DNA from 2 places in the Bacillus sp. KH172YL63 genome. Region 1 is predicted to be linked to the other one. Evidence: a T-box and tRNA genes for the amino acid it is inferred to sense, from the RefSeq annotation. Region 1 holds a T-box; the other holds one or more tRNA genes.

What was found. The T-box of region 1 lies ahead of tyrS (tyrosine--tRNA ligase). A T-box ahead of a tRNA ligase gene usually reads a tRNA of that ligase, here a tRNA-Tyr.
Region 2: it encodes a tRNA-Tyr, which carries the amino acid that the T-box ahead of tyrS (tyrosine--tRNA ligase) is inferred to sense. The anticodon was not compared.

What each region holds. Positions count from the first base shown of each region.
Region 1 covers NZ_AP022842.1:3,343,089-3,358,340, forward strand. Annotated here, with positions in the region: gene nikB (nickel ABC transporter permease) at 1-557, opposite strand, end outside; gene nikA (nickel ABC transporter substrate-binding protein) at 557-2,080, opposite strand; gene KH172YL63_RS17140 (DMT family transporter) at 2,104-2,973, opposite strand; gene KH172YL63_RS17145 (opine metallophore biosynthesis dehydrogenase) at 2,970-4,184, opposite strand; gene KH172YL63_RS17150 (nicotianamine synthase family protein) at 4,189-4,989, opposite strand; gene tyrS (tyrosine--tRNA ligase) at 5,466-6,728, opposite strand; T-box leader at 6,800-7,009, opposite strand; gene KH172YL63_RS17160 (transglycosylase domain-containing protein) at 7,191-10,124, shown strand; gene acsA (acetate--CoA ligase) at 10,672-12,390, opposite strand; gene KH172YL63_RS17170 (GNAT family N-acetyltransferase) at 12,622-13,254, shown strand; gene KH172YL63_RS17175 (acetoin utilization AcuB family protein) at 13,289-13,936, shown strand; gene KH172YL63_RS17180 (acetoin utilization protein AcuC) at 13,933-15,108, shown strand.
Region 2 covers NZ_AP022842.1:175,927-191,178, forward strand. Annotated here, with positions in the region: rRNA gene KH172YL63_RS00960 (23S ribosomal RNA) at 1-1,110, shown strand, start outside; rRNA gene rrf (5S ribosomal RNA) at 1,261-1,377, shown strand; tRNA gene KH172YL63_RS00970 (tRNA-Asn) at 1,386-1,460, shown strand; tRNA gene KH172YL63_RS00975 (tRNA-Thr) at 1,463-1,535, shown strand; tRNA gene KH172YL63_RS00980 (tRNA-Glu) at 1,555-1,629, shown strand; tRNA gene KH172YL63_RS00985 (tRNA-Val) at 1,657-1,732, shown strand; tRNA gene KH172YL63_RS00990 (tRNA-Thr) at 1,764-1,839, shown strand; tRNA gene KH172YL63_RS00995 (tRNA-Tyr) at 1,851-1,934, shown strand; tRNA gene KH172YL63_RS01000 (tRNA-Gln) at 2,003-2,077, shown strand; tRNA gene KH172YL63_RS01005 (tRNA-Lys) at 2,083-2,155, shown strand; tRNA gene KH172YL63_RS01010 (tRNA-Ala) at 2,212-2,287, shown strand; gene rocF (arginase) at 3,021-3,923, shown strand; gene KH172YL63_RS01020 (aspartyl-phosphate phosphatase Spo0E family protein) at 3,984-4,145, opposite strand; gene sigW (RNA polymerase sigma factor SigW) at 4,311-4,874, shown strand; gene KH172YL63_RS01030 (anti-sigma factor family protein) at 4,890-5,522, shown strand; gene cdaA (diadenylate cyclase CdaA) at 5,759-6,595, shown strand; gene KH172YL63_RS01040 (CdaR family protein) at 6,588-7,829, shown strand; gene glmM (phosphoglucosamine mutase) at 7,855-9,204, shown strand; gene glmS (glutamine--fructose-6-phosphate transaminase (isomerizing)) at 10,051-11,853, shown strand; gene KH172YL63_RS01055 (metal ABC transporter solute-binding protein, Zn/Mn family) at 12,109-13,095, opposite strand; gene rpsN (30S ribosomal protein S14) at 13,340-13,609, shown strand; gene KH172YL63_RS01065 (hypothetical protein) at 13,649-14,005, shown strand; gene KH172YL63_RS01070 (NAD(P)-binding domain-containing protein) at 14,085-15,242, shown strand.

The DNA of each region.
Region 1 (15,252 bases):
ATGGCAAGACCAAGCGTCACTGACGGAAGGATCAGGTGGGTAAACGTCCCCATTCCCATTGACGGGAGCATGCCGAGCTTCACCGCAAACAAATCAATCAGCAGTAGCCCCATCCAAAAGCTCGGAACCGATGCGCCGAGCAAGGCGAACACCCTGCTCAGCTGATCAATCCATCTGTTCCGGCAAACGGCAGCAAGGCTTCCAAGCGGCACCGATATGACCGTCATGACAACAAGGGACATCATCGTCAGTTGCACTGTGGCAGGAAGCCTGTCCAACAGTTCATCCATGACCGGCTGCTTCGTTGTGTACGATTCTCCCAAATCCCATCGAAAGAACTTCAGCATCCATCTCCCGTATTGAATATACAACGGTTCATTCAGGCCGAGTTCCCGCCTGAGCAATTCTTTCTGTTCCCCGGAGACCGCCACCTCATCGGTTTGGAGCATTGCATCCAAAGGGTCGCCGGGGGCCAGATGAATGAATGTAAAGCTCACAAACGACAGGACGGTCAGGAACAGAATAAACTCCGTAACCCTCCTTGCGATCAAATTCATCAGTTCACGACATCCAAATCATTCGTCAGCATATAAAATTCACTTTTACTCGTCACCCAGTTCTTTACATGTTCTTTATAAGCGACAACATTGCTTGGATGGACGATGAACGAATGAAGGAACTCTTCATTGATGATGTCACTTGCCTCCATGGCAAGCTTCTGCCTCTTTTGTTGATCCACCGTACCGTTCAATGTTTGGATCGTTTTTTGCAATTCCTTATGTTCAATCCTTCCTGCATCATGAAGATAACCGCCTGGCATGTAAGCCGTATGAAGGAAATAGCTTGCATCTCCACGTGGAGCAGTCAGAAGGCTGTATGTGGAAATGTCCCAATCGTCCTTTGAAGCCATTTCTTCATCAATGTTTTCAACCTGCTGAATCGTCATCTCGATCCCGAGTTCCTTTGCGTTGGACTGAAGGATCTGTGCCATCAGCGGAAGTTCCGGACGGTACGAATAAGTAATGATTTTCAACGAAAGCTCTTCTCCATCTTTCATTGCTTTGCCGTCCTTCCATTCCACACCGGCATGAGCAAGGTGCTTCTTCGCTTCCTTCAGATCAAACACTTTCGTTTCATTGTTGGCAAATGGCAACTCAGATACGAATGGACCCCCTGCCGGCTTGCCAAATCCTGCAAGGGTGCTGTCCACAACCTCTTCCCTGTCGATCATATAATCGAAGGCTTTCCGGATATGTTTATCTCCGAAAATGCCGTCAAAATTATAAAGCAGCATCTGCGCCCGGATACCCGGCACCACATCGGCCTTGATCGAGTCATCTTTCTTCAGCTCCTCCATGCTTTCAAAAGCAGGACGGTACACGACATCGGCATCCCCCGATTGAAGGGCAAGGGTGCGGGCATTGGCGTCATCATTGAAGGTAAGCACTACTTTCTCAAGCTTCGGCTTGCCGTCCCAGTACTCCTCATAACGCTCAAGTTCGACTTTGCTGTCCGCTTTGAAGGAAGTGATTTTGAATGGCCCGGTACCGACCGGGTCTGTGTTTGTCTCTTTTTCGTCCACATCGATGATCGCGGTATTCGGATGGACAAGTTCAGACGGCAGCTCAGGCAGCGGCTGTTCCAGGGAAAGGGTCAGGATCTGTCCGTCAGCCTCTACCTGATTGATCTTCAGTGCAGACTTCATCGCTTCACTGACGTCAATATTTCTTTCCAACGATTTCTTGACTGCCTCAGCGTCAAGCTTCTTTCCATTTTGGAAAGTGACATCGTCCCGAATGGTGAAAGTCCACGTTTTTCCTCCATCGACGCTTTCCCATTTCTCTGCAAGCCAAGGCTCGAGTTTCAACTCTTCATTGATTTTCACCAGTGTTTCAGCTATCCCTGCACGCACCGGCGTATAGTTCAAGTGGGGATCCATCGTATCGCTCGGGAATTTGGACAGGAACGTCAACTCCTTCTTTTCTTCTGTCTCTGCTTTCTCACTTGACGAACATGCCGCAGCGAACAGGACGATGAACCCAATCATCATCCAGGCGGCCAATGTTTTCTTTGACATCATGTATTCTCCTTTTCGTCTATCCTTTATTTTTTTGGTAAAGCGACCACTGCTGATGGCCGTGTTTGCTTCTTTCGTGACAGTAATATACAGGCTGCGACGATCAAGATGCCTCCGGAAATCGTGTATATATCGGGAATTTCTGTCCAGAACAGGAATCCCCACAGTGCATTGAACACAATTCCGATGTAACGGGCAATCTCGACGACAACAACCTTTTCATGGGTGAAGGCGCTCGTCAGAAACACCTGTCCGATGAGGGATACCACCCCGATCGCAATCAGGAACATGGTATCGCTCAGCGACGGGATGACGAAGCTGTCCCACATGATCGGCAGCGCCACAATCGTTCCTGCTGCCAGAAAATAGAATACAATTTCATAAGAATGATGGGTTTTACTTAAATACCGGATGCTCGTTGCCGCTCCCCCCGCGAATAAGGCACCAAGCACACCGACCAACGCATGAACGGAATAAGAGCTGTACACACCCGGTTTTGCCACCAGCACAATCCCTGCTACGACAAGGGGAAGGATTATGAGAACCCCTTTCGGAACCTTTTCTTTTAAAAATAAAAAGGAAAACAGGACCGCGAAGAACGGGGACAAATGTGCGAGTATGCTTGCATCTGCCAGCGTGATCTGTGAAATCGTATAAAAATAAGCGAGCAGATAAAATGCACCGAGCATCCCTCTCAGGATAAGCATCGGGATTCCGGTCCGGGAAAACGGAACGCTTCTCCGCTTCATGATAAGAAAGATAAGGGCAGCTCCTATGAAACTCCTGAAAAATACGACTTCAGACGACGGGATCGAGTCCCCCACGCCTTTTACCAGGGCATTCATGATGCTGAAAATCAAGGAAGACAGAATCGCTAACAGTACACCGTTTTTCATACAGCCCCCTCCCCTCCGTCAGGACAGAAGCCTGCGATGATCCTTCCGGTTTCTTTCTGCCACCCGTTAACCCGCCGTTCAAACCTGGTGATCAATTCCCCGGTCATTGACAAGCTGACGCCGCATTCCCGCCCCAATCTACTGATGACCTTCAATTTCTTGTAATCCTCCAACGGAATCCGGGGCAGCACCCATTCACCGGCTTCATTCTGAGATATCTGCTGATACGGCACCTTCGAAAACTCAAAATATCTTCCCTCCACATCCGGTTCCGAATACGGATCAATCAGCAGGGAAGCATAGCGTATGTATAACAAATATTCCTGTTTCACTGTTTCAAAGTCTATGAATCCATCAATATCAGCGCGGGAAAGCGAAGCCTCCCTCACCGGATAATTATCATCATGGAGAAATTGAAGCAGGTTGACCGGCTCTCCCCCAAGCTTTTCGACAAGAACAGAACATTCTTTCCACAGCTTGACCATGTCAGAAATGGCCGAGGGAGTGACAGGCCCTTCCGGATACAGCTTGTACAATGACTTGACCGACCGGGTTTCGGCCAACGTCTCATCCAGCGAGAAGTCATTTATAAAGAACGGGGGATGAACATATGTCGTAATGTTTCTGCACTCAGCTTCAATCGGAGCGTCTTTCACCACTACATCAATACCGGTTGGACCCAATAACTGCTTCACCTTTTCCAGCCCGGTCCCGGTCCTGTTGGATGCTGCATATATCCTTTTCTTGACGGCTTTTGTAAAAGCGATGAATGAATTCTCTTTAAACTTTGTTGCAGCATAGTAGTTTGACAGACTGATGACTTCCACCTGCTGATGCCGAATGATGCTCTCCGCCGCCCGGTTTGCCCCCATTCCAGGTGACAGCAGCATGACCGTTTGCACCCGTGATCGCTTATGGATTTCAAGCGACTCGAGGATGTCACCATACGCGTCATCCGGTGTGCAAAGAATAATTGTAGAATACCGGTCAGGGACTTTCGTAAATCCATCGTAATAACGTGAGACGCTCACTTCTCCTGACATGGCTGGTCTGTCCTTCGCCTCTGCTTTCAGGACGCAATTCTCCTTCAGTTTCCTGAACCGGCTGCCGGGGCGGCTTGCGACCGACACGTCCCCCTTCCAGGCACGTCCTGCAAGTACCGCCGTCTGGACAGCTGCAGGACCGGCCCCGATAATTAATGTATGTTCCACTCTCTCACGCCCTTTCTTCTGTCCATTCATTTGTTCTGACCAATAAGAGCGTGTCGTAAATGGCATCACCCTCTTGCAGGCTTTGACTCCATCCGTTCAAACACGTCTCCTCAAGGGGGTAGTTGAATACGGATTTCAAACCGTTCCCGTAGCGGACGACCACTTTCGCCCCTTCTTCCACCTTTTCCTTCAGTTCTTCAATCACTTCGAGTTTGTTTTTGACGAGTGAAGCGATAAATACGTGTGTAATCCCATTCAAATCAGGATATTGATGAATTTCCCCGTGCAGGAAAGACAGCTGGGATTCAAGCCCTGTCAGCCTTGCCACTTCCTTCGACAACGTGATCGCCTCTTGATCGAAATCAAGGCAGATGACGCTTGCACCGGTTTCCTGCGCCATCGTGAGTGCGCTTGTCGGAAATGCCCCGGAGCCGATGAACAGCACCTTTGAGTCACTATGTATATGATATTGGCGGTACTCTTCCCTGACCGATTCTGAAAGGGAAGACAAATAACGTCCAAGACTCCGTTGCCCTGCAGAGAGAGACTGATATTTCTCCATGTCACACAACGCACTCACTGACGTTTCTCTCAACTTCTCAGACAGCTCCTTGATTTCATGCAGCGAGCCCCACTCTTTCCACCTCCCGTCATTTTCTTCACTTTTAATGAACCCACACAGCTCATCAAGTTTTTGCCTCAACAATTCGTAACACTCATCACATTCCCTTGAGTAATCTGCGAGCAGTGAAATCTCGAACTCAATGACCTGCAGCGCGCACAGAAGTTCATATTTCGTTTTCATCACGCTTCACCTCAATCTGTTGTAGTTCCCCTTCTAAGTAATAAAACGAAATCATTACGATTTTTAAAATATAAATTATGAATCGTTCTATCCTTTTCAGTTATGTATAGCCTCCAGCGTGTAACACTCACCTCCCTACCTTTGTCATTGTACAAGCCGGTTGTGAAGATAAATTGAAATTTTTAGGAAATAGATCTTTTTTCCTGAGGTCACCTCAATAAAACGAAATCATTACGATTTAAAAGATAAATAAAATCCTTTCCCTATTCTTGTTGAAGCATTAAGTCGTCCACCGCCCATAATCGTAATCGTTACGTTTTACAAAAGGCTAACGATATTAAACCACATATCCTCCCTGTTGACAACTCCGACCAAACTCCCATTTACAGTAATATGAGTGGCGGTTCAGGTAAAAAAAGCACGGCACCCGCTCTCATGGCAAGAACGGATACCGCACTGATAGATTCTATTTTCTATTATACGTACTGAACCCGGAAATATTTCTTCTTTCCGCGGCGGATGATCGTGAATTGTCCTTCGATCTTGTCGGCTTCACCCATTACATGCTGAAGATCAGTCACACGTTCTCCGTTGATGTAAATCGCACCGTTTCCTACGTCTTCACGGGCCTGACGCTTGGAAGGAGAAATCTTGGCGTTGACGAGAAGGTCGATCAAACCGATTTCTTCTCCTTTTGCCTGTTCAAATGAAGGGACATCCTTGAATCCTTCGAGGATCTCAGAAGCAGATAATGACTTGATGTCACCGCTGAACAGCGCCTGGGTGATGCGGATCGCCTGATCAAGGGCTTCTTCACCGTGGATCAGCTTCGTCATTTCTTCTGCGAGCGCTTTTTGCGCCTTGCGAAGATGAGGCTCGGTTTCAACAGACTGTGCAAGGGCGTCGATTTCTTCATGAGACAGGAACGTGAAGTATTTCAAGTATTTCACCACGTCCGCATCTGCAGCATTGATCCAGAACTGGTAGAACTCGTAAGGAGACGTTTTCTTCGGATCAAGCCACACCGCTCCGCTTTCCGTTTTACCGAATTTCGTCCCGTCTGCTTTCGTCACAAGCGGAATCGTGAATCCGAATGCCTTCGTTTCTTCTTCATGTGTACGTCTGATCAGTTCAAGACCAGTCGTGATATTGCCCCACTGATCGCTTCCCCCGATCTGAAGCTTACAGTTGTAGTTGTCATACAAGTGGTTGAAGTCAAGCGCCTGCAGGATCGTGTACGTGAACTCGGTGAAAGAGATCCCAGACTCAAGGCGGGATGAAATCGTATCTTTCGCGAGCATGTAGTTCACCCCGACATGCTTACCGTAATCACGCAGGAACGTGACGACGTCCATCGCGCCGATCCAGTCGTAGTTGTTCACCATGACCGCACCGTTGTCACCTTCGAAATCAAAGATGCTCTCAAGCTGATTCTTGATGGCTGCCACATTCCCCTGGATCGCTTCAATCGTCTGCAGTTTACGCTCTTCATTCTTCCCGCTCGGATCACCGATCAAGCCTGTTGCGCCCCCGACCAACACAAGAGGACGATGCCCTTGATTTTGGAAACGGCGGAGCGTCAGGAATGGAAGCAGATGACCGATGTGCATGCTGTCTGCCGTCGGATCGATCCCGCAGTAAATCGAAATGCTCTCTTTATTCAATACGTCCTTCAGTCCTTCAGCATCTGTTTGCTGATACGTGATTCCACGCCATTCCAAATCTTTTAGTAAATCCATCCTATTTTCCTCCTTTTTGGTAAAATGTGCAGCAATACCCTTTTTAGACAATAAAAAAGTCCCTGCATATATGCAGGGACGCTGTCGCGCGGTACCACCCAAATTAAGGAATACATCCTTCACTCATCGAAGATAACGGCTTCCACCGTTTGCTGCTACTTATAGGTTCACAGCAAAAGCTCCAGGATGTAATTCATCTGCCATTTGTGTCAGTTTCCAGCAACCACTGACTCTCTATGTAACAGGGAAGGCAGACTACTCGTTCCTCTCATTGCGATCACACATTTATGGTTGAAATCCACCTTTTCAGCGGACTTTCATTCTTATCACTATATAAGGTTTTTACCATATCCACACATAATAGTCAACTTCACTTGCTGTAAAACTTCCATATCATTTGACTTTTTACCACAGCCTTCCTGTAAATATGCTATAATGGGAATGTTCTGGGGGGAATGATATATGAAGGAAAAATGGAACTTATTACTCGAAAAATTAGACCCTGCAATCAGGTTCTTTTCAAATACCAGATTTCAGAAACGAGCAAGAATTACATACGGCGTATTTTGGAACCTGTCCCTGATCCTTGTTGTCACACTCATTTTAGGATTTGCGTTTGCAGGAGGCGTCGGAGCGGGTTATTTCGCTTCCCTCGTCAAGGAAGAACCGATCCGTCCTTATGACCAGATGAAAAAGGACATCTACAACTATGAAGAAACATCACGCCTTTACTTCTCCGACGATGTATATCTCGGAAAGCTCCGGACAGACCTCGAACGTGAAGAAGTGAAGCTCGAAGATATCTCAGAAGATCTGCGGAATGCGGTCATTGCAACGGAAGATGAATATTTCAAGGAACATAACGGAGTCGTGCCGAAAGCGATCATGCGTGCCGTCCTCCAGGAGTTCACGAATTCATCTACCCAATCGGGTGGAAGTACCCTCACCCAACAACTGATCAAGAACCAGATCCTGACGAATGAAGTATCGTTCGAACGGAAAGCAAAGGAAATCCTCCTTGCCCTTCGCCTGGAGCGATTCTTCGATAAAGACGAAATACTGGAAGCCTATCTGAACGTGGCGACACTTGGCCGTAATTCATCAGGTCAAAACATCGCCGGCGTCCAGTCAGCTGCCAAAGGGATCTTCGGCGTGGAAGCAAAGGATTTAACCCTGCCACAGGCTGCTTTCATCGCGGGACTTCCACAGGCACCGTTCTCGTACACACCATTCAAGAACAACGGTGAAGTCAAAGAAAATCTCGAAGCCGGGATGAGCCGTAAAAACACGGTCCTCTACCGGATGCACCGGGAAGGCTACATCACCCAAAAGCAATACGACGATGCCGTCGCCTATGACATCACGAAAGACTTCGTCGAACCAAAGCCATCACCACAGGAGCAGTATCCATGGCTGACTGCCGAGCTTGAAAGCCGTGCAGTCGATATCATGATGAACGTCCTTGCTGAAAAAGACGGCTACTCAAAAGAAGATCTTAAGAACAATGATGAGCTCGAAGACAAATACCGGACGCTTGCCGACCGGAACGTACGCCAAAGCGGCTACGAGATCCACTCGACCATCAATAAAAAGATTTATGATCAAATGCAGAAAACAAAAGACGCCTACGAAATGTACGGACCAACCAAGACGATCACTAAAACGGATCCAGAAACCGGAGAAGAAGTAGAAGTGGAGCAGCCGGTCCAGGTCGGCGCAATGATGATCGAAAATAAAACAGGACGCATCATCAGCTTCATCGGCGGCCGTGATTTCAAACTGGAGCAGATCAACCATGCCACCCAGTCACACAGATCGAACGGTTCGACGATGAAACCGCTGCTTGCGTACGCACCGGCACTCGAATACGGCTACATCTCACCGGGATCACCGATTCCTGATGTGGCGGTCAACATCAACGGCTGGACACCTGAGAACTATTCATTCCGGGAGCGGGGACTGTTCCCTGCAAGATATGCCCTTGCAGAATCACTTAACCTCCCTGCCGTCAGAACGTATGCGAACATTTACAACCGAAATCCTTTCAAGGAATTCCTGCTGAAGATGGGCTTTTCTTCCCTTTCCAGCAGATATGACAATAACCTGTCCCTCACACTCGGTGCCACAACGACCGGTGTGACAGTCGAAGAAAACGTCAATGCCTACACAACATTCGCCAACGGCGGTAAGTTCCTCGACGCCTATATGATCGACAAGATCGTCGACAAAGACGGCAATGTCGTGTATGAGCACAAAGTTGATCCTGTGGATGTATTCAGTCCGCAAACGGCCTATCTCGCAATCGATATGATGAGGGATACGCTGAACCATTCACTAGGAACAGGACGCTATGCAAAAACCTTCCTGAATTTCGGATCAGACTGGGCCGGAAAATCAGGGACGAGTCAGGACTACAAGGACCACTGGTTCGTCGCATCCAATCCGAGCATCACATTCGGTACATGGTTCGGATATGACACACCTTCTTCCTTGAACACAGCCGGCTCACGTGCACAGTACGGACATTACGGACTGCGGAACATCCGCTTATGGTCATACCTGCTGAATGACACAAGAGCGCTCGCACCGGAACTGATTGATCCGGATGCACGATTCCAGCAGCCTGAAGGGGTTGTCAGAAGATCCTTCTGTTCGATCTCAGGATTGCTTCCATCAGAAGCGTGCAGTCAGGCAGGACTCGTGAAGAGTGACCTGTTCAACGCCAAATACGTCCCGACCAAGACAGACGACAGCCTGCTCATGAGCCGTTACGTCATGGTCAACGGAAAGAAATATCTGGCACTTCCTAACACACCGGCAGAATTCTCACAGCCTGGCGTCATCCTAAACCCGGACTTTGTGAAAAACATCTTCGGTGCTGTACCTGGAAATCCAGACAAACTGATTCCAGAAGGCGATGAACGTTTCAAAAACGTCCTCATCGCAGAAAATAAAATTTCAGACGACGGTGCCGCACCGGGAACCGTCAAAGCAAGCGGAAATGGAAACAAGATCACGTGGACCCCGTCCGCAAGCGGTGACGTCGTCGGATACCGGGTCTACAAAAAATCAGGCGGCAAAGTCGGCAGCGTCAAATCAGGCGCAAGCTATGCCGTATCAGTCGGAAACGGTGAATACTATGTGGTTGCAGTCGATGTAGCCGGCAAAGAATCCGCCCATTCCAACACGGTACAGATCGGAAAGCCTGAACCGAAGCCAGCGCCTAAACCTGAAAAGCCGGATCCGAAACCACCTGGTGACAAACCGGCCGATCCTCCACCAAAACCGGACAAACCGGAGCCGCCACCACCGGCAGATGACGGAGGCGGAGATGGCGGAGGCGACGGCGGGACACAGCCGCCTGCCGAACCGGATCCACCTGCTGAACAGAACTGAATACTTTTATGAGACGAGGGAAAGCTTTGGCTTTCTCTCGTTTTTTTTGTGTGGCTGGTTGTCGGCTGGTCGGTGGGGGGAACCGGACATTTGGAATGTCAATGATGTCGCTTGAAGCCGGCAGCCCTCACGATTTTTCGACAAAGAGATCATATATCGGGAGAGCCTGCTCATATATCAGAAAAGCCGCTCATATATTTTGAATCGGGCTCATATATCTGGAAACCAGCTCATAAATCCCAAATCCGGCTCATATATCAGGACACGCCTTGCGTCCCGACGTATGAACCCTCCAAAAAACCAATTATAGTTTGATTTTTTAAAGGACTATACTTAAATTCACGAGATTCCAAGCATGAACTCTACTAATTCACACCCTTTTCGGACAAAATCGTTCAATTTACCGCTTTTCCCCATCAATCAATCTTCCACACGGACACTTCCAATCCTCCCCCTTCCCAAATCAATCAGCCATCCACCCGGCAGCCCCCCTTCTTCCCAACTCCCACAAAAAAAAGACCCCCGCAATCCGGAGGCCTTCATTCTATCAATCTTCCATTGTACTTAAATCACCTGTCGGCAGATCCAATTCCCATGCCTTCAATACGCGGCGCATGATTTTACCGCTGCGGGTTTTAGGCAGTTTGTCGCGGAATTCGATTTCCCTCGGGGCTGCGTGGGCAGCGAGCCCTTTTTTGACGAATTGGCGGATTTCTTCTTTTAATTCGTCCGTCACTTCGTATCCATCGCGGAGGGCGATGAATGCTTTGATGATTTCACCTCGGACAGGGTCAGGCTTTCCGATCACGCCTGCTTCTGCGACAGCAGGATGCTCGACCAGCTTGCTTTCGACTTCGAAAGGTCCTACCCGTTCTCCTGACGTCATGATGACATCATCGATGCGGCCCTGGAACCAGAAGTATCCGTCTTCATCCATATAGGCAGAATCCCCGGATACATACCAGTCACCCGGCATGAAGTAGGATTCATACTTTTGCGGGTTATTCCAGATCTGGTTCATCATCGAAGGCCAGCCTTTTTTGATGGCGAGGTTCCCCATCCGGTACGGCGGCACTTCATTCCCTTGGTCATCGACGATTGCGGCCTTCACGCCCGGGAATGGTTTCCCCATCGAGCCTGGCTTGATTTCCATGCTTGGGTAGTTACAGATCAGCTGTCCGCCGGTTTCCGTCATCCACCATGTGTCATGGATGCGGAGGTTGAATACCTTCATTCCCCAGCGGACGACTTCCGGATTAAGCGGCTCTCCGACACTCAGGATATGGCGGAGTGAGCTCAGGTCGAACTTCTTCACGACTTCGTCCCCTGCACCCATCAGCATCCTGAAGGCGGTCGGTGCGCTGTACCAGACGGTCACACCGTAGTCTTCGATCGTTTTGTACCAGTTTTCCGGCTTGAAGCGGCCGCCGACGATGACATTCGATGCACCGGTCAGCCACGGGCCGAAGATACCGTAGGAAGTCCCCGTCACCCAGCCCGGGTCGGCTGTGCACCAGTACACGTCTTCTTCCTGGAGGTCAAGCACCCATTTGGACGTTTGATAATGCTGGATCATCGCATTGTGGACGTGGAGCACCCCTTTAGGTTTGCCGGTCGATCCTGACGTATAGTGAAGGATCAGGCCGTCATTCCTGTCTACCCATTCCACTTGAAGCTTATCGCTTGCTTCTGCGAATTTAGCCATGAAGTCGACATGCACGTCGTCTTCCTCGATGTCTTCCCCTACAAGGAACACATGCTTCAGGTTCGGCAGTTCGCTGACCGGTACCCGCTTCAGCAGTTCAGGCGTCGTAATCAGCACCTTCGCTTCACTGTCTTCAAGACGGTCCCTTACCGCTCCTTCCATGAATGCTTCAAAGAGCGGGCCGACGATGGCGCCGAGCTTGATCGCACCCAATACGGAGAAATACAATTCCGGTGATCTTGGCATGAAGATGAAGACCCGGTCCCCTTTTTCAACATCCCCGAAACGCTTTAATACGTTCCCTGCTTTGTTGGACAATTTCTTCATATCCGCGTAAGTATATTTTTCATCACGGTCTGCATCCCGGTAATAAAGCGCGACTTTATTTTTCCTGAAAGAAGCCGCGTGGCGGTCGATGGCTTCGTGTGCCAGGTTGACACGCCCTGTTTCCGCCCATGAAAATTCTTTCTCCGCATCCTTCCAATCGAATGATGCATAGGTCTTTTCATAGCTTTCAAGATTGTAGCTTCCCTTTGTCACTGGTAACGCTTCCACTTTCATATACCGCATCCCCTTTATGTAAGAAATTACAATCTTATTATAGTATAAAAATAATATTTTCTCAATTTTTTAAAAAATCTGCCAGTGGCATTTACAGGTCTCACCCTCTGTTCAACGGGCCTCCACGCTTCCATAAATCTTTTCTAAACGTCTGAAAATTTTGTGAAAGCGCTCTATATATGCCAATTTCATGTATAATGGACATGAGGAATATCTTTAGGTGGTGTCCAGATGAAATTGAAAAAAACCTATAATGCAACAGAGTTAAAAACAGCAAAAGGCAACATCGTGATTGAAGGTCCGATTTCGGCTGAGGAGCTGTCCCGCCTCGATTTCCATGAGGACCTGGTCGCTTTCAGGCCCCCTCATCAGCAGCATAAGGCGCTGGTTGAGATCGCCGGTTTACCGGAAGGACGCATCCTGATCGCACGGGACAATCACACGATCGTCGGGTACGTTACATATTTATATCCTGACCCGCTCGAACGCTGGTCACAGGGAAAAATGGAAAACCTCATCGAGCTCGGTGCCATCGAGGTGATCCCGAAATTCCGCGGGGCGGCAGTCGGGAAGAATCTATTAAAAGTATCGATGATGGATGACAATATGGAAGATTTCATCGTCATCACGACCGAATATTATTGGCACTGGGATCTGAAAGGGACCGGACTCAACGTCTGGGAATACCGGAAAGTGATGGAGAAGATGATGAACGCCGGCGGTTTGGAATACTATGCAACCGACGACCCTGAAATCAGTTCACATCCAGCCAACTGCCTGATGGCAAGGATCGGCAAACGGGTGGACCCGGATTCCATTCAACGCTTCGATCAGCTTCGATTTATGAATCGCTTCATGTATTAAGGATTTCTGACAGTTTTCTAAAGGGGTGGAGAACGTGATTGTAGAAGAAATAATGAAAACGAAAATCGCTACACTGAAGGCTGACGACACGATTGAATCAGCCATTGGATTAATGCGGGAAAAAAAGATCAAGCACATCCCGATCGTCAATGATGAGATGGAAGTCGTCGGGATTGTGAGTGACCGTGATGTGAAGGACGGGACCCCTTCGATTTTCCATAAAGGTGCGGATCCGGTCGAACTTCAGAACCCTTTGAAGTTCATCATGAAGACAGAAGTCATCACCGGCCATCCACTGGATTTTGTCGAAGAGGTCGCAGCCCTTTTTTATGAACACCGCATCAGCTGCCTTCCGATTCTGAAGGAGAAGAAGCTCGTCGGAATCATTACCGAAACCGACCTCTTGTATACGCTCATCCAGCTGACAGGCGCCCATCAGCCCGGCTCCCAAATAGAAGTGAAGGTCCCCCACAAAGCAGGCATCCTCTATGAGGTGGCCGGGATCATCCGACGGAACAATTCGAATATCCAAAGCGTCCTCGTTTATCCGGATAAAAAAGATGAACAATATAAAATCCTCGTTTTCCGGGTGCGGACGATGAATCCGATGAACGTGATCAATGACTTGAAGAAAGAAGGATATGACGTGTTATGGCCAAACATGCCAGGAATCTCATCATGACCAGGGAAGCAGTCTTCATTTATTCAGATGCGCTTCTCGGATACCGCTTCTCTGATCAGCATCCCTTCAATCAGACCCGTCTGACGCTTACAATGGATTTGTTAAAAGAAATCAATGCCCTTCAGCCATCCGAGATCGTCCCTCCCCGGGTGGCGACCGATGAAGAGCTGTTTCTTAATCACGATCCCAATTATGTAAACGCTGTCAAACAGGCGAGTGTCGGCCAGCTCCCTCAAGACCGGGCAGAAGGATTCGGGATCGGGACCGAGGATACCCCCATGTTCAAGGGCATGCATGAAGCGAGTGCCTATCTTGTAGGCGGTGCCCTGACGGCAGTGGACTGGGTCATGACCGGAAAAGCCCGGCACGCCCTCCATCTTGGTGGCGGTCTTCATCACGGATTCAAAGGAAAGGCCTCTGGCTTTTGCATCTACAATGACAGCTCCGTCGCCATCCGCTATTTGCAGGAAAAGTACGGGGCACGGGTCCTGTACGTGGATACCGATGCCCATCATGGGGACGGGGTCCAGTGGTCCTTCTATGATGATCCGACCGTCTGCACGCTTTCGATCCATGAGACCGGCCGCTACCTCTTCCCAGGTACAGGCAATATCAATGAGCGGGGGCACGGAAAAGGATACGGCTATTCATTCAATATCCCCCTTGACGCCTTCACTGAGGATGAATCATGGCTCGAAGCGTATGAAACATCGTTCAGGGAAATCATTGAATTTTTCAAGCCCGATGTCATCCTGACCCAAAACGGCGCCGACGCCCATTATTATGATCCGCTCACCCATTTGTCTGCGACGATGAACATCTACCGGGAAATCCCCCGGATCGCACATGAGCTCGCCCATGAATACTGCGACGGGAAATGGATCGCGGTCGGGGGCGGCGGTTATGACATTTGGCGGGTCGTCCCCCGGGCCTGGAGCATGATCTGGCTTGAAATGGCCGGCAGGACCGACCTCGCCGATTCCTTTCCGGCAACGTGGACGGAGAAGTGGCAGAGCAAGGCAGGTGTCCCCCTGCCGACTGCATGGATGGATGAACCAGGCATCTACAAGCCGATTCCGAGGAAAGAGGAAATCACGGAAAAGAACAAGCAAACCGTAGAGAAGGCCCTGTATGCGATCCGGCAGCAGCTCAGGCAGAAGCCGTCGAGCTAAATCATAGAATGATAGACAAAAGCCCGCACTGTTCCCTGCGGGCTTTTCACTTACTATTGGGTTACAATTCCCTATCAATTCTTTTACATAGCTTTCTTATGGAGGAAAATGTGTTAAACTCCTCCATATTCTTCTAAGAAAAAG
Region 2 (15,252 bases), 1.1 Mb from region 1:
CAGGTCTCTGCGAAGCCGTAAGGCGAAGTATAGGGGCTGACGCCTGCCCGGTGCTGGAAGGTTAAGAGGAGTGCTTAGCGCAAGCGAAGGTGCGAATCGAAGCCCCAGTAAACGGCGGCCGTAACTATAACGGTCCTAAGGTAGCGAAATTCCTTGTCGGGTAAGTTCCGACCCGCACGAAAGGCGTAACGATCTGGGCACTGTCTCAACGAGAGACTCGGTGAAATTATAGTACCTGTGAAGATGCAGGTTACCCGCGACAGGACGGAAAGACCCCGTGGAGCTTTACTGTAGCCTGATATTGAATTTTGGTACAGCTTGTACAGGATAGGTAGGAGCCTTGGAAACCGGAGCGCCAGCTTCGGTGGAGGCATCGGTGGGATACTACCCTGGCTGTATTGAAATTCTAACCCGCGCCCCTTATCGGGGTGGGAGACAGTGTCAGGTGGGCAGTTTGACTGGGGCGGTCGCCTCCTAAAGAGTAACGGAGGCGCCCAAAGGTTCCCCTCAGAATGGTTGGAAATCATTCGCAGAGTGTAAAGGCACAAGGGAGCTTGACTGCGAGACCTACAAGTCGAGCAGGGACGAAAGTCGGGCTTAGTGATCCGGTGGTTCCGCATGGAAGGGCCATCGCTCAACGGATAAAAGCTACCCCGGGGATAACAGGCTTATCTCCCCCAAGAGTCCACATCGACGGGGAGGTTTGGCACCTCGATGTCGGCTCATCGCATCCTGGGGCTGTAGTCGGTCCCAAGGGTTGGGCTGTTCGCCCATTAAAGCGGTACGCGAGCTGGGTTCAGAACGTCGTGAGACAGTTCGGTCCCTATCCGTCGTGGGCGCAGGAAATTTGAGAGGAGCTGTCCTTAGTACGAGAGGACCGGGATGGACGCACCGCTGGTGTACCAGTTGTCTTGCCAAAGGCATCGCTGGGTAGCTATGTGCGGAAGGGATAAGTGCTGAAAGCATCTAAGCATGAAGCCCCCTCGAGATGAGATTTCCCATCACGTAAGTGAGTAAGATCCCTAGAAGATGACTAGGTAGATAGGTCAGAGATGGAAGCATGGCGACATGTGGAGTTGACTGATACTAATCGATCGAGGACTTAACCACAAAGAGTCATATTTATATGAACAATCGGCTGATATTCGGCTTTCTTGACATCAATCCTTTATCTAGTTTTCAGGGAATAAATTTTTAAATTTAGCCCTTGAAAATTTCACAAAATATTATATAATAATATTTGTCATTGTAAGCAATTAGTCTGGTGACTATGGCGAAGAGGTCACACCCGTTCCCATGCCGAACACGGAAGTTAAGCTCTTCAGCGCCGATGGTAGTTGGGGGATCTCCCCCTGTGAGAGTAGGACGTCGCCAGGCAATATCATTCCGCAGTAGCTCAGTGGTAGAGCTATCGGCTGTTAACCGATCGGTCGCAAGTTCGAATCTTGCCTGCGGAGCCATTGCTTCCATAGCTCAGCAGGTAGAGTGCTTCCATGGTAAGGAAGAGGTCACCGGTTCGAGCCCGGTTGGAAGCTTTTATTCTTTTTATAGTAAGGCCCATTGGTCAAGCGGTTAAGACACCGCCCTTTCACGGCGGTAACACGGGTTCGAATCCCGTATGGGTCACCATTTTCTTTTCTAAACGAATTACATACCGGAGGATTAGCTCAGCTGGGAGAGCATCTGCCTTACAAGCAGAGGGTCGGCGGTTCGATCCCGTCATCCTCCACCATCTTTACTTATAATGTTTGATAACCATATATGCCGGTGTAGCTCAACTGGTAGAGCAACTGACTTGTAATCAGTAGGTTGGGGGTTCAAGTCCTCTTGCCGGCACCATTTTTTTAGCTGGAGGGGTAGCGAAGTGGCTAAACGCGGCGGACTGTAAATCCGCTCCTTCGGGTTCGGCAGTTCGAATCTGCCCCCCTCCACCATTTTGTATATTCATGTGTAAAATGGACATCCTATAAATGTCCCTTTTTTATGCCATTCAAGTCAATATTGGGCTATAGCCAAGCGGTAAGGCATCGCACTTTGACTGCGACATGCGTTGGTTCGAATCCAGCTAGCCCAGCCATTTACGAGCCATTAGCTCAGTTGGTAGAGCATCTGACTTTTAATCAGAGGGTCGAAGGTTCGAATCCTTCATGGCTCATCACAGAATTTCTCACATCGTTTGGTGTGGGAATTTCTCTATACATTGATATTTATGGGGCCTTAGCTCAGCTGGGAGAGCGCCTGCTTTGCACGCAGGAGGTCAGCGGTTCGATCCCGCTAGGCTCCACCATACATACGACATGATTAAGCCTTGAATCTCTCAGGAGATTTGAGGTTTTTTTGTTTATATAGGTTTAAACGGGGGAGTTATCTGCAGTTTTTGTGCTCGCTGGTGGAGATGAGTGCTGATTGTTATTGATTTGTAGGTGTTTGTTTTCAAAAGGGAGAGGCTTCTCTCTTAGAATCAGAGTATATTTTCAAAAACGAGGAACTTCTTTTCAAAAATCCGGATTTATTTTCAAAACGAGGGACTTATTTTCAAAAATACAGATATATTTTCAAAAGGCTCTGTTCGCATAGATTGTTGCTATTATTAGACGAACATGTGAGCATCTTCGGGAATTTGAGACTATGGAATGAAAAAATTCCCATAGCAATGAATCAAGGGCAATGTGCTTCATTGACGTTAATCACTACTCTTCAAAAAATGAATAAGCAGTTAATTCATTGAATTTCCGGTTTTTATCCTCGATGGTTGATTGGAGCGGAAGATGCTCATCGCCAACCCCGCGGAAAGCGAGCATCTGGAGCGGAAATCAACCGCATCTGACTTTTTTAAAAGCCACAATGTTTACGAAAACAGCCTTTCAAAACCGCCACCGCCAACCCAATCCCTTTTAAAAAAGCATCAGTTTATGTAACCCCCACTCCCGCATATATATACACAATCTTGTCCAGTTGAGTCATCGAGCCATATATGGATACAATAGAGGTAGATATATTTAGAATAGGGGGAATTTTTGATGAAGAAAAATATTTCAATTATCGGTGTGCCGATGGATTTGGGGCAAATGCGAAGAGGTGTCGACATGGGGCCGAGTGCGATCCGTTATGCCGGGATTGTCGAGCGTCTGGAGAACCTTGGTTATGAGATCCGTGACCTTGGAGATATCGAAATCGGTCAGGCTGAACGAGTACATAATAACCCGGATACAAACCTGCGTAATTTGAAAGCGGTTGCTGAAGCGAGTGAGACGCTTGCAGGCAAGGTGGATGATGTTATTGGAAGCGGGGAGTTCCCACTGATCTTTGGCGGGGATCACAGTATCGCAATCGGGACGCTTGCAGGCGTTTCACCACATTATGAGAACCTCGGGGTCATCTGGTACGATGCCCACGGTGATTTGAATACAGGGGATACATCTCCTTCTGGAAACATCCACGGGATGCCGCTTGCGGTCAGTCTTGGCATCGGTCATGAAGCTTTGACGGGGATCGGGCAGCAGTCACCTAAGATCAAGCCTGAGAACATCGTCATCATAGGCGCACGCTCGCTGGATGAAGGTGAAAGGGAGTTGATCAAGGAAAAGGGCATCAAGGTATATACGATGCATGAGATTGACCGTCTTGGCATGACAAAGGTGATGGAGGAATCGATTGATTACTTGAAGGGCCGGACAGACGGGGTTCATTTATCACTGGATCTGGACGGCCTGGATCCAAGTGACGCTCCTGGTGTCGGTACACCAGTACTTGGAGGCATCAGCTACCGTGAGAGTCATCTTGCGATGGAGATGCTCGAGGAGTCGGGAATGATCACATCGGCAGAGTTCGTGGAGGTCAATCCGATCCTTGATGAGAAGAATAAGACGGCGACAGTGGCCGTTGCCTTGATGGGGTCATTATTCGGAGAGAAACTTTTATAAAACGGATAAACAAAAAAGGCTGGGAACCATTCTGGGTTTCCAGCCTTAATGCTTGTCCGATCAATGATGTTTGACCACTTGGTATTGGTTTAATAGGTCGTCAAGACGAGTACTCAAATCAACGACTTGTTCATCGGCAAATGATGATTTGAGGGCGAGTTCGACCATTTGGCGACGACAGTCTTCAATCTGAAATAATAAATCATTTAACCTTCCACTCATTTTGACCCCTCCCGCAAAAGAAATATTAGTCCCTTTATACCCCTTTTCTAATAAATGTAAACACACATCCGCAAAAATTTGTTAGGATTATATTATAAAAAAAATGAAACCTTTTAATAGGGTATTGCGTATATAAATATAGCCGCATAGAGCGGAGGTTGTGAAATGGAAGCATTAGTGAAAAAGCGGATCAAGCAAGTGTTGAAAGGTGATCAGAACGCCTTTGCAGAATTAGTTGAACTTTATAAGGATAAAGTGTTCCAAATCTGCTACAGGATGCTAGGGAACCGTCATGAGGCGGAAGACATTGCCCAGGAAGCATTCATCAGGGCGTTTGTGAATATTGAAACCTTTAATCAGAAGAGAAAGTTTTCTACGTGGCTGTTTCGGATTGCGACGAATCTTTGCATCGACAGGATACGGAAGAAGAAGCCGGACTATTTCCTGGATGCAGAAGTCGCAGGTACGGAAGGTTTGACGATGTACTCGCAGGTCGCTGCGGATGTACAGCTCCCTGAAGATGAAGTAGAGAATATGGAGCTGCAGGAAACGATTCAGATGGAAATTTCGAAGCTGCCGGAGAAATATCGATCGGTCATCGTTTTAAAATACATCGAGGAGCTGCCTCTTCAAGAGATAAGCGAGATATTGGACCTGCCCCTTGGCACGGTCAAAACACGGGTACATAGAGGGCGTGAAGCTCTCAGAAAACAATTACGATCACTGTAGAGAGGGTGAGTGAATATGAAACCTTGTCCTGAAGAAATCATCGAGTATATGCACGATTATTTAGATGGAGATTTAAATAGAGAGAAAGAAGAAATGTTGAAGCATCATTTGCAGGAATGCAGCGAATGCCAGCATCACTTCCATGAGTTGAAAAAAGCGATTGCGTTCGTGCAGAGCACATCCCATATCAGTGCGCCTGCAGATTTCACCGATAAAGTCATGTCCAGATTGCCGAAAGAGAAGAAAAAGGTCGGGGTGCAAAGATGGTTCCGCCATCACCCGCTGCTCACTGCAGCCGCCTTATTCCTGTTCTTCATGACCGGAAGTTTCCTTACTTCATGGAATGATGATCAGGATTTCTCCTTTACGAAAAATGCGAAATTAGTCGTGGAGGATCATACGGTGGTCGTCCCTGAAGGGGAAGTCGTAAATGGGGACCTCATGGTACGTAACGGCGATGTGAAAATAGAAGGAAAAGTGACCGGGAATGTCACAGTCATCAACGGAAAGCAGTATTTGGCTTCAGCCGGGAGTGTGACAGGCGAGATCCATGAAATCGACGAAGCGTTCGAGTGGCTTTGGTACCAGATTAAAAAAGGGGCTAAAGATACGTTGGATTGGGGAAATTCGCAACTTGAAGAAAAGTAAGATAAAATAAGGGGGATGGAAACGAAGGTCCGTCCCCAAAAGGGCTGACACTTTAGATTTCCGTGTCAGTTTTTTTATGCAAAAACGTGAGTCCATGATAGAGAAAGAAAGAGTCATGGGGCCGTGGGTGTCTTTCATTTGAGTGTGATGAAATGTGCTATAATAGGAACGTTACGAAAATGGAGAAGCCACACATGGCGGCTTACGCTTTCGATTAAGCTATTGGAGGATGTAATATGCCGTTTATCGATATTTTTTCGGATTACTCCGCGCTGGATTATGTCTCTGATATTGTAGATATACTCGTGGTATGGTTTGTAATCTATAAACTGATCATGCTGATTAAAGGAACGAAAGCAGTACAGTTATTAAAAGGTATTTTTGTCATCATCATCGTCAGGGGCCTGAGCAGTATCTTTGGACTTGATACGCTGGGCTGGATGATGGAACAAGCCCTCACATGGGGTTTCCTTGCCATCATCATCATCTTCCAGCCTGAACTCCGCAGGGCGCTTGAACAGCTCGGCAGGGGGCGCCTGTTCTCAAGATCGGGCCTTCAGGAAGAGGAAGAGCAGGAACAGATGATCGAATCGATGACAAAAGCCGTAAGTTATATGGCAAAGCGCCGGATCGGGGCACTCTTGACTCTTGAAAGGGAGACAGGGATGAGTGATTATATCGAAACCGGTATCCCGCTCGATGCGAAGATCACGTCGCAGCTGCTCATAAACATCTTTATCCCCAACACACCTCTCCACGACGGAGCGGTGATCATACAGAAGAACCAAATCGCAGCGGCGGCCTGCTATCTGCCTTTATCGGAAAGCCCTTTTATTTCAAAGGAGCTTGGAACGAGGCATAGGGCGGCGCTTGGTGTGAGTGAAGTGACCGACAGTATCACGATCGTTGTTTCAGAAGAAACGGGAGCCATCTCCATTACAAAGAATGGAGAGTTGCATCGCGACCTCTCTTTGGAGCGCTTCAAAGAAATCCTGACTGTAGAGCTCATTGGCGATAAAACGAATGCTTCCTCAACGAAATGGAGCTTTAGGGGGAAGAAAGAAAATGGATAAATTCATGGAAAGTCGTTGGTTCATGCGGATCGTCGGACTGTTATTGGCGTTCATCCTCTATTTATCGGTCAACTTCGATGATATTCAGAAGACTGCCAACAATGGGAGCGGGAACGCTCAGAATGCGATTGAAACGATCCAGGATGTGCCGCTTGAGGTGTTCTATGACAGTGAGAATCTTGAAGTGTCCGGTTTGCCTGATACGGTGAATGTGACCATTGAAGGCTCTAAAGCCATCGTACAGCAAACGAAGACGTTGAAGGATTTTCAAGTATATGTGGACTTGAATGATATTGAGATCGGTGAACACAGAGTCGAACTCCAGATTCAAAATATGAATGAAAAACTGGAAGTGAAGCTTGATCCCGATTTTGCCAACATATCCGTAAGGGAAAAAGTGACAGAGGAATTCACGATCGAACCTAAGTTCAACGACAGCAGCCTCTCAAACGGTTATGAAGCAGAAGGCCTTGCCGTTGATCCGAAGACAGTGAAAGTGACTGGCTCCAAGGAAGAAGTGGAGCGGATCGCCTATGTGATCGCCACACTTGATCTTGATGAGGAGATCAATGAAAATGTGACACGGGAAGCCCGCGTACAGGTGCTAGACCGTGAATACAATAAGCTGAATGTGAAGATTGAGCCTGAAGTGGTGGATGTGACGGTATCGGTTGTCAACCCGAGCAAGAGTGTACCGGTGACCGTGAAACAAATCGGCAGCCTGCCAAAAGGCACGACGTTGAAATCCATCTCCGTGGAACCGAAAGAGGCAACGATTTTCGGAAGACAGGAGATTCTCGACAAAGTCGATGAATTGCTGGCTGAGATCGACCTTTCCAAAATCAAAAAGGATTCAACCATCACGGTTCCTCTTTCCCTGCAGGAAGGCTTGAATAAAGTCGCTCCTGAGGAAGTGAAGATCAAGGTGGATGTGGATACGACCGAAGAGAAGAATCTATCAGGGCTTGAAATCAAACCTGAAGGACTGGGCGACGATTATGACTATATGATCATGTCACCTGAAGGCGGCGTCGTCGACGTGGCACTGAAAGGTCAGAACGGGGAAGTGGACAATGTCACGAAAGAAGACTTCTCCCTCGCCCTCGACCTTTCTGGGCTTGAGCCTGGTGAACATGAAGTCGAAATAGATGCAGATGGACCGGACAATATAGAATGGACCCTATCGCACAAAACCGTAAAAATAGAAATCAAAGAAAAGAACACATCAGCATAAGGGCTGTAAAAAGGAGAGAATGACAATGGGTAAGTATTTTGGAACTGATGGAGTAAGAGGTGTAGCGAATACGGAACTGACACCGGAATTAGCATTTAAGCTTGGACGATTCGGTGGATATGTTCTGACAAAGGATGCTACACGTCCCAAAATATTGATTGGTCGGGATACCCGGATTTCCGGACATATGCTTGAAGGTGCACTGGTAGCGGGACTTCTATCAATCGGAGCTGAAGTCATGCGTCTTGGCGTCATCTCAACGCCGGGTGTGGCATATTTAACAAAAGCATTGGGGGCTCAGGCAGGAGTCATGATCTCCGCGTCCCATAACCCTGTTGGAGATAACGGAATCAAATTCTTCGGTCCGGACGGCTTCAAGCTGTCGGATGCACAGGAATATGAAATTGAAGACCTGCTGGATCAGGCTGAAGACAAGCTTCCACGTCCGATCGGAGCCGACTTGGGTCAGGTAAGCGACTATTTCGAAGGCGGCCAGAAATATCTGCAATATTTAAAGCAATCAGTCGACGAAGATTTCGATGGTTTACATATTGCGTTGGATTGTGCACACGGTGCAACATCCGCCCTTGCGACACATCTGTTTGCTGACCTTGATGCAGACATCTCCACGATGGGGGCGTCTCCAAATGGATTGAACATCAATGAAGGTGTGGGATCGACTCACCCTGAAACTCTTGCTGAGATGGTGAAGGAAAAAGGAGCGGACGTTGGATTTGCCTTTGACGGAGACGGAGACCGCATCATCGCCATCGATGAGCACGGTGAAATCGTCGATGGAGACCAGATCATGTACATTTGCGGTAAATACCTGAAATCACAAGGTCAACTGAAGCAATCGACGGTCGTATCCACGGTCATGAGCAACCTCGGTTTCCATAAAGGACTTGAGGAAAACGGCATCCAAAGCATCCAGACGGCTGTCGGTGACCGCTATGTAGTGGAAGAAATGAAGAAGCATGGCTACACGCTCGGCGGAGAGCAATCTGGCCACATCATCTTCCTTGACTACAACACAACCGGTGACGGACTGTTGACGGGCATCCAGCTTGCCAACATCATGAAGGTGACAGGTAAGTCACTATCAGAACTGGCAGGGGAAATGCAGAAATTCCCTCAGAAGCTTGTGAACGTACGGGTGACAGACAAGCATCACGTGACCGACAACGAAACCGTCAAACAAGTGATCGAGAAGGTTGAAGAAGAAATGAACGGAAACGGCCGCATCCTGGTACGCCCTTCAGGAACCGAGCCACTTGTCCGCGTCATGGCTGAAGCGCCTACAGAAGAACTGTGTGAGCGCTACGTCAATGAAATCGTACAAGTCGTCGACCAAGAAATGGGTCTGAACGAATAGCTGAATTTATATGCATAAGGGGTCAATACGTGCCCCTTATGCATATTTAATTAGTAGGGTTTTTTGATGATGTGGTAGTCGTATCGGCTGCAGGGTGTGGAGATTTTTCGACAAAGTGCTCATATATTTGAAATGGAGATCATATTTCAAAATCCCGGATCATAAACGTCTGAAAGCGGCTCATATATTGAAAAAGCGGATTATAAATATGGAAAGCCGGCTCATATATCAGTCCAGCAGGAAGATTGATCGAGTAAACGTACCACGGAGACCTTCATTTGACCCGTTCCAGATGATATATTGAAGAAAAGCAGCTCGATTTCGGTTTTTTTGAGAGGAAAATAAAGAAAAAACCATTTTTTTTCTGACTGGAGATCTCATCAAGCCGCTCTTCATTCTTTTAACAAACGGGTTTAACACCATTCTGTGTCGGGAACATGACAATGTGATGACAACTGTTTGATATTGTCAGGTTTTTATTGACTGGGGGAATCGTGCTGGTGTATGATGATTTTGTTTTCATTTTTGAAATTTAATGGAAATGTGAGTCAAGCAGGAAAGGTGGATTGTAAGGTAACGATATATAAAGCGCCAGGACTGGATGATGGATACGAAAAGGATCATCTAGTTGACGAGGTGGAGGTTTATCGAGCATTCGGCGGATGCCTCCCGGTTCGTACAGTCACCGGACCGAAAGTTTCTTTCTTAAAACGTTGAGGCAACTTGACGGACAAAGGGAAGAAAAAAGTGACAAACGTAAATACTAATGACAAACAGAGATAAGGGGGCAAGTTCGCCCCAAAAGAGTTCTTGCCCCCTTGCATGTTCAGGGAGGATAAATTAATTATGTGTGGAATTGTTGGATATATTGGAAATTCAGATACGAAAGAAATTCTTTTAAAAGGTCTTGAGAAGCTTGAGTACCGCGGATATGATTCTGCCGGTATCGCCGTTCAAAACGATGAAGGCATCCATGTGTTCAAGGAGAAGGGCCGCATTGCAGACCTTCGCGGAATCGTGGATAACAGTGTAGCTAGCAACACAGGAATCGGACACACCCGCTGGGCTACCCACGGCGTACCGAGCCAGGTGAACGCTCACCCTCATCAAAGCAACTCAGGCCGCTTCACAATCGTTCACAACGGAGTCATCGAAAACTACTCCCAGCTTAAGCGTGAATATTTAACAGACGTCACGTTCAAGAGTGATACGGATACAGAAGTCATCGTACAGCTTATTGACAAGATTGTACAAGAAGGAAACACGGTGGAAGAAGCTTTCCGTCAAACGTTAATGCTTCTTAAAGGCTCTTATGCCATTGCCCTTTTAGACAGTGAAAACGATGAAACCATCTATGTTGCGAAGAACAAAAGCCCGCTTCTAGTCGGTCTTGGAGAAGACTTCAACGTTGTAGCAAGTGATGCAATGGCGATGATCCAGGTAACGGACCAGTATGTTGAGCTGATGGATAAAGAAATGGTCATCGTAAAGAAAGATAAAGTTGAGATCCAAAATCTGATCGGTGAAGTGATGGAACGTGCTCCTTACACGGCTGAGATCGATGCCAGTGATATCGAAAAAGGAACATACCCTCACTATATGCTGAAAGAAATCGACGAGCAGCCATTAGTGATGCGTAAAATCATCCAGGCTTACCAAAACGAGAACAACGAGCTTCACATCGATGAGCCGATCGTCGGCGCGATGAAAGAAGCGGACCGTGTCTACATCATTGCATGTGGAACGAGCTACCACGCTGGTCTTGTCGGAAAGCAATTCATCGAGAAGAGTGCAGGGATCCCTGTTGAGGTCCATGTAGCAAGTGAATTCAGCTATAACATGCCTTTACTTTCTAAAAAGCCATTGTTCATCTTCATCTCACAAAGTGGTGAAACGGCTGATAGCCGTGCCGTACTTGTTCAAGTGAAAGAGCTTGGCCATAAGTCATTAACAATCACAAACGTTGCTGGATCTACTCTTTCACGTGAAGCGGATTACACATTGCTTCTTCATGCAGGTCCTGAAATCGCTGTTGCTTCAACGAAAGCATACACGGCTCAGCTTGCGGTTCTTGCCATCCTTGCCCATGTTTCAGGTCAAGCATGCGGAACGAACCAAAGCTTCGACCTTGTACAGGAACTTGGTATCGTTGCGACTGCGATGGAAGCACTGTGCGACACGAAAGAAGAGTTTGAAGATATCGCCCGCGAATATCTGTCTACAACGCGCAACTGCTTCTTCATCGGCCGCTCACTTGACTTCTATGTTGGTCTTGAAGGTGCACTGAAGCTGAAAGAAATCTCTTACATCCAGGCAGAAGGATTTGCCGGTGGAGAGCTTAAACACGGTACGATCGCCCTTATCGAAGAAGGTACACCGATCGTTGCCCTTGCAACACAAGAAGAAGTAAACCTGGGCATCAGAGGAAACGTGAAAGAGGTAGTCGCCCGTGGCGCCAACCCTTGCATCATTTCCATGAAAGGCCTAGAAGACGAAGAAGATCGCTTCGTCATCCCAGAGGTTAACCCATTGTTATCACCTCTTATCTCTGTCATCCCATTACAATTAATTTCTTACTACGCTGCCCTGCACCGCGATTGCGATGTAGATAAGCCACGTAACCTGGCTAAGTCGGTTACGGTTGAGTAAGGATTGAATAGATGGAAAACGAGACATATCCCTGAAAAAGGGATATGTCTTTTTATGTGTTAAATAATACTTTTATCATTCTACCCTTACTATATAGAATGAATCGTACAGGATTAATCCTCCCCCTACTTACCGACCGGAAAAGTGTTTGCACCCCTTCTCAACTCCTAAAAAACCAACCAGTTCACTATTAACCTGGTTGGCCAAACAATTTAACTCTCTCTTATTCCAGTTATTTCAACCGCATGCATGTATTCAATCACGAAGCGCTTCATCTAAAGTATCAACGTTCTTTTCCATCAATGAAAGATAGTCTTCTTTATTTTCAATGTCTGATTCTGTTAATACAGATAGGTTATGAATTTTCAAAGGCTTGGCATTGATTTCTTTTTGGATGATTTCAGCAATTCGTGTCGTGACGTTCTGTTCGAAAATGACATAATGAATGGAATGGGCTTTGGCGGTTTCGATGATGTCCTTCAGTTCTTTTTGGGAAGGCTCATCGGTAGGTGAGAGTCCGGCAACCGCTAATTGTTCGATCCCATAGGCGTCTTCCCAATATCCGTATGCAGCATGGGAAACAAGAATTTCCGGGTGGTCATTTCTTTGAACCAATGATGTAAACTCAGCATCAATACGCTCTAAATCTTTCTTTAATTCATCGAAATTTTCATTGAATGCCTCTTTATGCTCGGGATGAAGATCGATGAGTGCTTCTTGGATATTCTCTGCTAATCCAATGGCTCGGTTAGGGTCTAACCAAACGTGTGGATCATAATCTCCATGGAGGTGCTCCTCTTCATCGTGCGCTTCTTCATGATGAGCATCACCATCTTCGTGATGTTCTTCTTCAGACGGGTCATGAGAGCTTTGAATGACATCGACGCCCTTTGTCGCCTCTACCATGATCGTATCCTCGTTTTCTAAGGCTTCAGTGATTTTTTCAGTATACGATTCCATCCCAAGACCGTTATAAATAAACAGATCGGATTCAGCAATGCTGATCAAATCTTTAGAAGTGGGCTCAAAGGTATGAGCGTCAGATCCAGGGGGAAGCAGGGCATCTACCTTCACCAGATCGCCTCCAATACGTTCGGCAAAATATTGAAGTGGGTAAAGGGAAGTCATGATATTTATCGACTCTTCTTCATCAGGTTGGCTGCCGCTATTTGCAGACTGATTACAGGCAGAAAGAAACATAGATAAAATGAATGCGAGTGTAAAAAATAGGTATTTGTTCATGGGTAATCTCCTTTGTGAGTATTTCATATGTCATCTTATCCTAATCATTTTGATTTGTAAATCGTAATTATTACGTTTTATATAAAAATTTATTTTCCCTGGTTTTCAAATATGCATAATTTGCCGTCCGGTTTACTCATGAAAAATTTATATTTGCAAATTATCCAAGCGTGTGTTTAAATATCTTTTAGAAAGATTTAAACCGTAACGATTACGATTTAATTAAATGAATGGAGGAATTCCTTTGGCTAAAAAATCCAAGGTAGTAAAAGAAATTCAGCGTCAAGAGATGGTGTTAAAGTATGCTGCATTAAGAAGAGAGCTTAAAGAAAAAGGGGATTATGAAGGGCTTCGAAAGCTGCCGCGGGATTCTTCACCGACTCGATTGAAAAATCGTTGTGAAGTGACAGGACGACCGAGAGGATATCTAAGAAAGTTTAAGATGTCACGCATAGCATTCCGTGAGCTGGCCCATAAAGGACAAATTCCCGGGGTGAAAAAATCAAGCTGGTAATATGCGTCGCTGGCTCGACATCAAGGACAGGTGATATAAATGAACGGACATCTGATGGAAATCTTGACGAGAGAGATCGTCAATTCACTCCCAGAAGGTAAGAGAGAGATGTATCAGTATGTGATTCGAATCGAAGATGAACTGGCGCAACAGGCTGGTACGTCAGAAGAATTCATGGGTCTGCTTGTGAAGCATGCCCCGCATCAACAAGCGGCTGAGCATTTTCATTTATCGTTTGGTCAATTTATGGTCAGCATGAGGGAAATTGAAGAGGAAATTCAACAACGACTTGATACGCAGATTGATCGCATCAAATGGTTGGATTGTACCCCTTTGATGCGTCAAAAAAGGTCGGCAGCTGATCATATGAAATACTTTTATTTTAATATCGGCTGAGCAAGTACAGAGGAAGAAGAAAGTACGCTCATTAAATCGTAATAATTTTGATTTGAAGACTGGGACAGGTGGTGATCGTTTGTTTGAATGGATCATAATAGGCGGGGGAATTCATGGGTGTACGGTTGCTACATATCTGGTGAAAAAGAGAAAGGTTTCGATTGAAAAGATATGTGTCATCGATCCTTACCCGGAGCCATTGTATAAATGGAAAAAGTTAACCGGATTGATAGACATGCCATTTCTGCGTTCCCCTTTTGTCCATCATATAGACATTCATCCCTTTAGCCTCCAGTCCTTTAAGAAGGACGGCGGGGAACTTTTCTTTGGACCGTACAAGAGGCCGGCCCTTTCTCTGTTTAATCAGCATAGTCATGCTGTTTTAGAAGAAATTGATCTGTACAAAGCATGGCATCAGGGATTGGTGGAGCATGTCGAAAAAGAGGTAGACGGATGGGTAGTGAAGACAAGCAATTCGGAATGCTTCAACGGGAAAAATCTGGTGATTGCAACAGGAATGAATAATCGATTAGCCTATCCATCATGGGCAAGTGAGCTTATCTCAGCCCGTCCAAATCAAGTTGGGCATGTATTTGCCGAATCCCTTCCGCAAATGAAGCCGCCTTTTGTTGTGATAGGCGGTGGAATATCTGCAGCCCATCTGGTGATCAAGCTAAGTAAGGAATTCCCGGGTCAGGTCTATCAAGTCGCAAGACATCCTTATAGAGTGAATGATTTTGACAGTGATCCCGGCTGGCTTGGTCCAAAAAACATGAGCGGTTTTGAAAAACTTTCCCGTCATGATGAAAGAAGAGACGTCATCAACCAAGCCCGTCATAAAGGCTCCATGCCAAGAGAATTAGCGAATAAACTTCGGAATTTGGACCGTCACCATGCATGTACCTTTATACAGGATGAGATTCAGTCGTGGGAATTGATAGAAGATGAAATCAACCTGCGTCTCATGAAAGGAAATGCGGATATAAAGGCGGGAACCATTTTATTTGCCACCGGTTTTTCAAAAGATGTCATGAAGGTGGACTGGCTGCAGAATCTTATTTTAAAAGAAAAGTTATCGTGTGCGAAATGCGGATTCCCGGTAGTAAATGAAGATTTGTCTTGGTGCAATCATTTGTTTGTGACAGGACCGCTGGCAGAGTTGGAAATCGGGCCGGTGTCCCGAAATATTTCAGGGGCAAGAAAAGCAGCTGAAAGAATCGTGAACCACGCAATATAAATCGTAATCA